Regions from separate parts of the Paenibacillus sp. AD87 genome, predicted to be linked through region 1. Evidence: a T-box and tRNA genes for the amino acid it is inferred to sense, from the RefSeq annotation. Region 1 holds a T-box; the other holds one or more tRNA genes.
The links. A T-box is a leader RNA that pairs with one kind of tRNA and senses whether it is charged. The one in region 1 lies ahead of trpS (tryptophan--tRNA ligase), so its partner is inferred to be a tRNA-Trp.
Positions count from the first base shown of each region.

Region 2: it has a tRNA-Trp gene. The T-box ahead of trpS (tryptophan--tRNA ligase) is inferred to sense a tRNA for this amino acid. The anticodon was not compared.

Region 1 is NZ_LXQN01000022.1:209,525-214,081, reverse strand. It holds gene gpAD87_RS29135 (spore germination protein) at 1-455, opposite strand, end outside; gene gpAD87_RS29130 (GerAB/ArcD/ProY family transporter) at 436-1,542, opposite strand; gene trpS (tryptophan--tRNA ligase) at 1,612-2,604, opposite strand; T-box leader at 2,766-3,069, opposite strand; gene gpAD87_RS29120 (DMT family transporter) at 3,097-4,032, opposite strand; gene gpAD87_RS29115 (aminotransferase-like domain-containing protein) at 4,210-4,557, shown strand, end outside.
Region 2 is NZ_LXQN01000007.1:119-4,675, forward strand. It holds partial or broken rRNA gene gpAD87_RS00060 (23S ribosomal RNA) at 1-1,469, shown strand, start outside; tRNA gene gpAD87_RS00065 (tRNA-Asn) at 1,538-1,613, shown strand; tRNA gene gpAD87_RS00070 (tRNA-Ser) at 1,617-1,708, shown strand; tRNA gene gpAD87_RS00075 (tRNA-Glu) at 1,715-1,786, shown strand; tRNA gene gpAD87_RS00080 (tRNA-Val) at 1,855-1,930, shown strand; tRNA gene gpAD87_RS00085 (tRNA-Met) at 1,949-2,022, shown strand; tRNA gene gpAD87_RS00090 (tRNA-Asp) at 2,050-2,127, shown strand; tRNA gene gpAD87_RS00095 (tRNA-Phe) at 2,224-2,299, shown strand; tRNA gene gpAD87_RS00100 (tRNA-Thr) at 2,318-2,393, shown strand; tRNA gene gpAD87_RS00105 (tRNA-Tyr) at 2,403-2,488, shown strand; tRNA gene gpAD87_RS00110 (tRNA-Trp) at 2,495-2,568, shown strand; tRNA gene gpAD87_RS00115 (tRNA-His) at 2,598-2,670, shown strand; tRNA gene gpAD87_RS00120 (tRNA-Gln) at 2,682-2,756, shown strand; tRNA gene gpAD87_RS00125 (tRNA-Gly) at 2,761-2,835, shown strand; tRNA gene gpAD87_RS00130 (tRNA-Cys) at 2,842-2,915, shown strand; tRNA gene gpAD87_RS00135 (tRNA-Leu) at 2,941-3,019, shown strand; gene gpAD87_RS00140 (class I SAM-dependent methyltransferase) at 3,624-4,427, shown strand.

The sequences.
Region 1 (4,557 bases):
ATATTCACGGATAACTCCTCAGTGAACCCATCCCGAGGCCCTTTAATCGATGACTCGATTGCCGACTCCTCAGGGGTTCTTCCTGGTATACTCGCGATATCTAGACTGCAGGATTGATCACCATTTCCGAAAATGAGCAGTAATTGTCCGCTGAAAATCAGCAGATTTAAATTCTCTGTATCTGTGAGATCATCCACTGGATTCAATGTTAACCCCAATTCTTTGGGATGTGCTTCTTCTTCATGTAGAGAATGCTGTTCCAGCCGTGGGATAATAAACTGATTAATTTGTTTACCATCGACCAAACCGTCGCAATAGAGCATAATCACCGACATATCGGTTTCATCTTTGGCAGGAAAGCTTTGAATAACAACATCTGCGCAGGGACTGAACTGCTCTTCGAAAGAGGCAAGCAGCGTTTCATGGGACGTGGTGTCAATCGTTTGGTGCTCCATGATGTTTCCTCCTCTGATGGCGTGAACTGATGTATGCAACTGCTGTTGCAACCACCGCTAGTCCGCTCAGATACACGAGATTGAACGGGAATATGTATTGGACAAGCAGTTTTTCGAATGTCATATCATCCAGAGGATACAGCATGGTAAGAATAAAAAAGACGCCAAGAGTGGCACAACATATGATCCTTCTGGAGGAGCTCTTAATATTCCAAATTTCTACTACAATATACATGGCCAGACTAATCCGGGTAAAAGAACCGGCGAGCCACTGATAAATGGAAAAGAAATCAGTCTGGGCAATATATTTGCCCAAGGACGCAATTCGCCATTCTTCAAAGGCGGGATATCGCATTTTGGCAGCTTCAAAAGGGTCAAATTCCACGACCGCCCCAATGAGTGGGCCGAGTGTCAGCCCAAGGATAATTAACGCGAGCATCAGGTACTGCCATACACGTATCCGTTTGGAGAGGTGGGGCTGCAGATACCAGATGAACAGCAACTCAAACATGCCTGCAAGACTGTAGACTGTGCCATGAAGCACGGGATGCCAGCCATGTTCAAGCACAGGCAGCAGACGACTGTAATCCTTGTACTGTGTATTGACGATAGCTACATAGAAGCCAAGCAGCACAACCAGGGGCAGGATCAAACCTGCTGTAAATGCCAGAGAGCGTATTCCTTTATAGGCCGCATAGGCACAGAGAGACATCAGAGCAATGCTTGTAACCAATATGGGCGTCTCCGTCAGGTAATTGGTTTTGGCCCAAGTGGTGGTATCATGCAGAGTGAAGTAGATCACGGACAGAAAAAAGAGGCTGTTTCCCACCCGAAACAGCATGCCAAGAGGCTTGCCAAGATGGGAAGTCAGCCATTCATGCAGGGTTTGGTGCTGGAGAAAACGAGAGACATAGGCAAGCATTAGAGTGAATAAAAGATAAGGCCCTGCAGACAACAGAACGGATATCCATGCATCTCTTTTGGCCGAAGACAAAAGGGCAGGGATGATCAGGACGTGACTGATCAGGCCTACAGATAACATCATTAACATCATGGCTTGCAAAAAAGAAGGCTGTGTTGGTTTCATGCTGAGGGGACCTCTTTTCCCAATATACTGTTCTCAGCAGTGTTAACGTGATCAAGCCTTCTCATACCGTCAGTCGAAATAACGTATCCCCATCGCTTCACGAACCTCAAGCATCGTCTCACGTGCAGCCTGACGGGCCTGGCGTGTGCCTTCCACGAGGATTTCCTTCACTTCATGTCCACGTTGTTCATAGTAATTTCTCCGTTCACGGAAAGGGGAGAGCAGTTCGTTAATTGCAGTGCCTGCAATCATCTTGCAATCCTTACAACCAATGGTGCCGTCACTACAGCTCGCATGAATCTCAGCGGCCTGATCCTTTCGAAACAGCTGGTGATAGGCAAATACCGGACAAATATCCGGATGTCCTGGGTCAGAACGATGAATGCGGGCAGGATCGGTTTTTGCCCTGGCCAGCTTGGCATACACATCATCAGGATGAGCATTCAACGAGATGGCATTGCCCATGCTTTTGCTCATTTTGCCCACGCCATCCAGTCCGCCCAGCCGTTCTCCGGTCAGAATACGTGGTTCAGGCAGAACTGGCGAATATAATTCATTGAACCGCCGGACCAGCTTCCGCGCTGTTTCGATATGTGGGATCTGGTCTTCCCCCGCGGGAACAAGGGTTGCTTTGCAGAACGCAATATCCGCAGCCTGACTGACGGGATAACCGAGAAATCCGTAATAGAGATCCTTATAGCCACGGTCACGCGCTTCGTTTTTAATCGTGGGATTATGCCGAAGATTGTTCACCGTGATAAACATGGAGAATATGACAGTCAGCTCGGCAATTTCCGGGATCATCGACTGGATGAACAGAGTGGCTTTATTGGGATCGATACCTACGGCAAGATAATCGAGTGTCACTTGATGCACGCTGTCTGCAATCATCCCCGGTTGATCATAGTGGGTCGTAAGCGCCTGTACATCAGCCAGTAAAATATACGTTTTGTACTCATCCTGCAATTGCACCCGACTGCGCAGGCTGCCAACGTAATGGCCGAGATGAAGCTGTCCTGTTGTCCGGTCTCCGGTTAAAATAATGTCTTTGTTCTTGTTCATGGTTCATTCTCCTTTGATGTTGTAATTTTTCGATCCTTAATTGCTGACGCCACCAGCCGTCTTCCACGACCATCACCTCCTTTCAGCCTGCAACAGTTTTGGGTACATACATAAATCAAAAAAGCCTCGTCCTTCATCCTGTTTCCCAGACGGGAACAGAATAGAAGGACGAAGCTTATGCTTCGCGGTGCCACCTTAATTGGCCGCTGGTTGCGGCCCACTTGAGGGATACGGATAAATATATGCAGAAAGCCCACATATTCCTTATCGATATCCTGTCCATGGATAACGGCTGAACATGCCGCCTTGCCTACTGACGATCCGCGCTCCTGAGTACAGGTGGCAGAAAGGGTTCAACTCGGAACTCCGAAGCCCATTTCCACATGACCGATACACCTGCTCACACCATCCGCCGGCTCTCTGAGGTATCCTGTCCTGTGTACTTCTCTTCATCATTGTTGATAACATCCGTTTATAATTTTTCACATTGTATCATGCTTTATCTGGATTGACCAGCTTGCGTTTTCTTCCGCTCATATTGGTGCCAAGTACACCTGCGATGATCAGCAAGGCTCCAACAAAGTGGTATCCATGGACAGGTTCATGCAATATCCAGGCTCCGCCAGCAATCGAAATGAGTGTGGACAAATTACTGAATACACTCATTTTGGAAGCTTCCAGATGAGTCAGGGCATAACTCGCCAGCAGCGTGGAGAACATGGTGGAGAGGACGGCCAGATAGGCCAGTGCTCCTAGGTAAGATGCATCTCCGAGTGGCTTCACATAATCCATCATGGTTCCGCTCGACGCATGACGAATCAGAGAAGCTGCGTTGAACACGATAAATCCAACCATCAGGGTCACCCAGGTCAATTCCATCGGTTTATATTTCTGCGCCAAGGGTCTTGCCAACACACCATAACCTGCAAAACACACCGTGGAGAGCAGCAGTAAAGCAATACCTTTAAAGTTTCCTGCCGACATCCCGCTTCCTTTCATCAAGAAAATAAAGATTACACCCGCCACGGACAGCAGCAGGAACAGTTTTTGCAAAAGGGATGTACGTTCCTTAAGAAAGATAGAGGCTAACACAAGTGTGAATACGGGGGCCATCGCCTGGATAATCCCTGCTTCCGATGAGTTGGACGAGACTAACCCGAATGCCTGAAAGGCAAAGAACAAAACAGGAGAGAGCAGCCCTAACGGAATGATACGCCACAGATCACGAAGGGTTAGCTTGATCTTGATCCATCCGAAAATGACAGGGATGCTGACTACGAGTAATGACAAAGCAAAACGATGTGCAAGTACATCAATTGGATGTGCCACACTCACCGTCATTTTGACAAATAAAAAGGATAAACCAATAATGGCTGCATATAAAACAGCTGCTACATATGCGTATGTTCTAGTCTGGCTATTGTTCATAGGGTTTCCTCCAATAATACGGTTTTTCTTTACTACTACAACCGCGCATATGTTGCTGCGTACGCTGTCTGACCTTATTCAATATACTGCCAGACCAATAGTGGTACAATAGACAAAAACGTTTACTGTACCGGTACACTTAAGGTAATGCTGAAGTCGGAGGAGTTGCAGAATCCAATGAGAAAATACGAAATAATCGCCGAATCACTTAAGCAATGGATTCAGGACCAATTGCGGCAGCAGAATAGTGGACAATGGCAGGACAAAGGAATCAAACTGCCGGCTGTGCGTGTTCTGGCTGAGCAGTATCAATGTAGTGTGAGTACAGCCATACGAGCGTATGAGTGGCTGGAAGAGCGGCATCTGGTCTACGCGGTGCCTCAGTCCGGATATTATGCGGTACAGAATGGAGCCGAAGTGGAGGATGGAGAGTGGCAGGGACCGCTGGATTTTGCCTCTGCAGCTCCTGATCCGCGTGTATTCCCTTATTCCGATTTTCGCCATTGTGTGGATCAGGCAATGGAG
Region 2 (4,557 bases), on a different contig from region 1:
CGTTATGAGCAATGGGGGGACGCAGCAGGGTAGTGACGCGGACTGATGGATGTCCGTCTAAGCAGTGAGGCTGATGTGTAGGCAAATCCGCACATCGTAAGGCTGGGCTGTGATGGGGAGCGAAAATTATAGTAGCGAAGGTCATGATCTCACACTGCCAAGAAAAGCCTCTAGCCAGGTGATGGTGCCCGTACCGCAAACCGACACAGGTAGGCGAGAAGAGAATTCTAAGGCGCGCGGAAGAACTCTCGTTAAGGAACTCGGCAAAATGACCCCGTAACTTCGGGAGAAGGGGTGCCCCGGTAGTGTGAATAGCACGAGGGGGCCGCAGTGAAAAGGCCCAAGCGACTGTTTAGCAAAAACACAGGTCTGTGCGAAGCCGTAAGGCGAAGTATACGGGCTGACGCCTGCCCGGTGCTGGAAGGTTAAGGGGAGCGGTTAGGAGCAATCCGAAGCTGTGAACCGAAGCCCCCAGTAAACGGCGGCCGTAACTATAACGGTCCTAAGGTAGCGAAATTCCTTGTCAGGTAAATTCTGACCCGCACGAATGGCGTAACGACTTGGGCGCTGTCTCAACGAGAGATCCGGTGAAATTTTAATACCTGTGAAGATGCAGGTTACCCGCGACAAGACGGAAAGACCCCATGGAGCTTTACTGCAGCTTGATATTGAATTTGGGTACGATCTGTACAGGATAGGTGGGAGCCTTTGAAACGTGAGCGCCAGCTTGCGTGGAGGCACCGTTGGGATACCACCCTGATCGTATCTAGGTTCTAACCTGGTACCGTAATCCGGTGCGGGGACAGTGTCAGGTGGGCAGTTTGACTGGGGCGGTCGCCTCCTAAAGAGTAACGGAGGCGCCCAAAGGTTCCCTCAGAATGGTTGGAAATCATTCGAAGAGTGCAAAGGCATAAGGGAGCTTGACTGCGAGACCTACAAGTCGAGCAGGGACGAAAGTCGGGCTTAGTGATCCGGTGGTACCGCATGGAAGGGCCATCGCTCAACGGATAAAAGCTACCCTGGGGATAACAGGCTTATCTCCCCCAAGAGTCCACATCGACGGGGAGGTTTGGCACCTCGATGTCGGCTCATCGCATCCTGGGGCTGAAGTAGGTCCCAAGGGTTGGGCTGTTCGCCCATTAAAGCGGTACGCGAGCTGGGTTCAGAACGTCGTGAGACAGTTCGGTCCCTATCTGTCGTGGGCGTAGGAAATTTGAGAGGAGCTGTCCTTAGTACGAGAGGACCGGGATGGACGTACCGCTGGTGTACCAGTTGTTCCGCCAGGAGCACCGCTGGGTAGCTATGTACGGAAGGGATAAGCGCTGAAAGCATCTAAGCGTGAAGCCCCCCTCAAGATGAGATTTCCCAGTATGTAAGACCCCTTGAAGACGACGAGGTAGATAGGCTGGGGGTGGAAGTGCAGCAATGCATGGAGCTGACCAGTACTAATCGGTCGAGGGCTTATCCAAATATGCAAGTTATAAATCGCACATTTCGTTTCGGATCTAGTTTTCAGAGAATGATCTCTGAAGCATATTCCCTGATAGCTCAGTTGGTAGAGCACTCGACTGTTAATCGAGTTGTCACAGGTTCGAGCCCTGTTCGGGGAGCCATATGGAGAGGTGTCCGAGTTGGCCGAAGGAGCACGATTGGAAATCGTGTAGGCGCCACAAGCGTCTCGAGGGTTCGAATCCCTCTCTCTCCGCCATAGTAAGGCCCGTTGGTCAAGGGGTTAAGACACCTCCCTTTCACGGAGGTAACAGGGGTTCGAATCCCCTACGGGTCATATCTAACTTCAAAAAAAGAAGTTGATTTTCACAGCAGTTTTATGATAAGATCATAAATGTGTTGTTCGGAGGCTTAGCTCAGCTGGGAGAGCATCTGCCTTACAAGCAGAGGGTCGGGGGTTCGATCCCCTCAGCCTCCACCATATAACTTTTAATAACGACGCGGGGTGGAGCAGCCCGGTAGCTCGTCGGGCTCATAACCCGAAGGCCGCAGGTTCAAATCCTGCCCCCGCAATTATACTTTCTTTCAAGAAAGTGATCTGGAACCGTGGTGTAGTTGGCCTAACATGCCTGCCTGTCACGCAGGAGATCGCGGGTTCGAATCCCGTCGGTTCCGCCATTTTAATCTTTACATGAGGAAGCTGTTCACTAAATCTGCTATATGGCACCGAACGCCCTAGATAAAGTGTAACGTTTCGAGATTAAACTTTATTGTGGCTCGGTAGCTCAGTCGGTAGAGCAGAGGACTGAAAATCCTCGTGTCGGCGGTTCGATTCCGTCCCGAGCCACCATTTATCACAACTTAATACGCCGGTGTAGCTCAACTGGTAGAGCAACTGACTTGTAATCAGTAGGTTGGGGGTTCAAGTCCTCTCGCCGGCACCATGTAATCCTGGAGGATTAGCGAAGTGGCCAAACGCATCAGACTGTAAATCTGCTCCCGTACGGGTTCGGTGGTTCGAATCCATCATCCTCCACCAGTTTTTAGGGGCATAGTTTAAAGGTAGAACAACGGTCTCCAAAACCGTTGGTGTGGGTTCAATTCCTGCTGCCCCTGCCAATTAACTTTTAAGAGCATATTGTATTATGGCGGTCGTGGCGAAGTGGTTAACGCACCGGTTTGTGGATCCGGCATTCGGGGGTTCAATTCCCCTCGATCGCCCTTTTGTTTTTTGGGGATTAGCCAAGCGGTAAGGCAACGGACTTTGACTCCGTCATGCATAGGTTCAAATCCTATATCCCCAGCCATTATGCGGACGTGGCTCAGCGGTAGAGCATCGCCTTGCCAAGGCGAGGGTCGCGGGTTCGATTCCCGTCGTCCGCTCCAAAATATGGCGCCATAGCCAAGTGGTAAGGCACAGCTCTGCAAAAGCTTTATCCCCAGTTCGAATCTGGGTGGCGCCTCCAGTATATTTTCATAAAAACATCATATGCCGGCGTGGCGGAATGGCAGACGCGCTCGACTCAAAATCGAGTGGGAAACCGTGGAGGTTCGAGTCCTCTCGCCGGTATTCAAGCAAGTAAGGAAAAGCTCATTAGATGCAAAATCTAATGAGCTTTTTTTTATTTGGTGGAATTGAAGATGAACGTGCGGCAGTTAAGCAAAGAGGGGCTCCTGAATGAATCTCGTAGGTAACCACAACACTATTACTGAGGGGGAATCCAGCATGATGTGCTTGGACAATACGCGATATTCTGGTATCTCTAGATTGAAAGTACTGCTTTACCTGTAAATTGGCGACCTTTCAATTGCTGTGCTACTGCGTCAATTTCATCCCCTAATTTCTTATGGCTTATAGAAGGAGATGAAGTTATTTTTGTTTATGTATTGATGCATAACTTCAATGAGTATATTGTAGATATATAAAGCTCTGATATTATTTCAAATAATTGCGGATATTATAGCTCTATTAAATTCATATAAAAGATGCTTATCAAAACAAGAAAATATCCTTTTTGCGAATTTATATTTTATAAAAGAAATGGAGTGAAGCAATTTGTCTGAGGAACAACATATATCCAAGCATCCTGAAATATTATTCGATCTATCTGTGTGGGAAGAAGCGTGGAAGAATCAGTCCACAGCTTCAATATACAATATGAAGAGCGCAACGTTTGACGCGAAATCAGCATTTTGAACGATGGGCTAGAGAATATCATCAACAGTCGTTTACAGAAGAAGGAAAGCAGCGATCCGGACGCATCATAGGCTGGATTGAAAATCAGGGAGTGAGTTTTGACGGGTTATCGATATTAGACATTGGAGCAGCGTCGGGCATATTTACGATTCCTTTTGCAACCAAAGGAGCGACTGTTACAGCTGTAGAGCCCTCTGAACTGTTAGTTTCATTAATGAAGGAGACAATTCCTGCATCCCTTACATCCAGTATTGATATCGTTTCAGAGCGGTTCGAGGACATATCGATTCAGGACAAAGGCTGGAAGAAGAAATATGATTTTGCATTTGCATCCATGTGCCCGGCGATTTCGAATTGGGAAACAATTGAACAGGCGATCAGCACTGCTCGAAAGTATGTTTATATCAGCACGATGGCTGGATCGAGAGAGCACACACTAATAGATGAGCTTAAAGAGGTACTAGGTGTCTATCCATCATACAACGCTGGAGATATGGGATATATACAACAGCTGCTGTACCTGAAAGATTATTCTTACACCACCTTAATCACTAAAGAAACAAGTTATATGGAGATGCCTGTTGAGGAAGTCGTTGATAAGCTTCAGGAGTGGCTTAGCACGCACGAACTGCCAACGGATGAAGGTTCACTTGCCCTGGCTGAGCAATATATTAGAGACACTTACAAGGATGGTATGGTTACATTCTCACGTGGAGGGAAGTTCGGTAAAATTCTGATTCAATTGGAGCAACCGAATATGAAAGTGGTACGGCCCAAGTAACAGTAGACCCATTTCAGCAATAATTAATTTAGATGAAATTTTAAGGGAGCAAAGGGAGCAGTTATACTGCTCCCTTTTGATGTTCATATATAAAACAACTTATTCTTCGACTAAATAACAAACGTTCTTC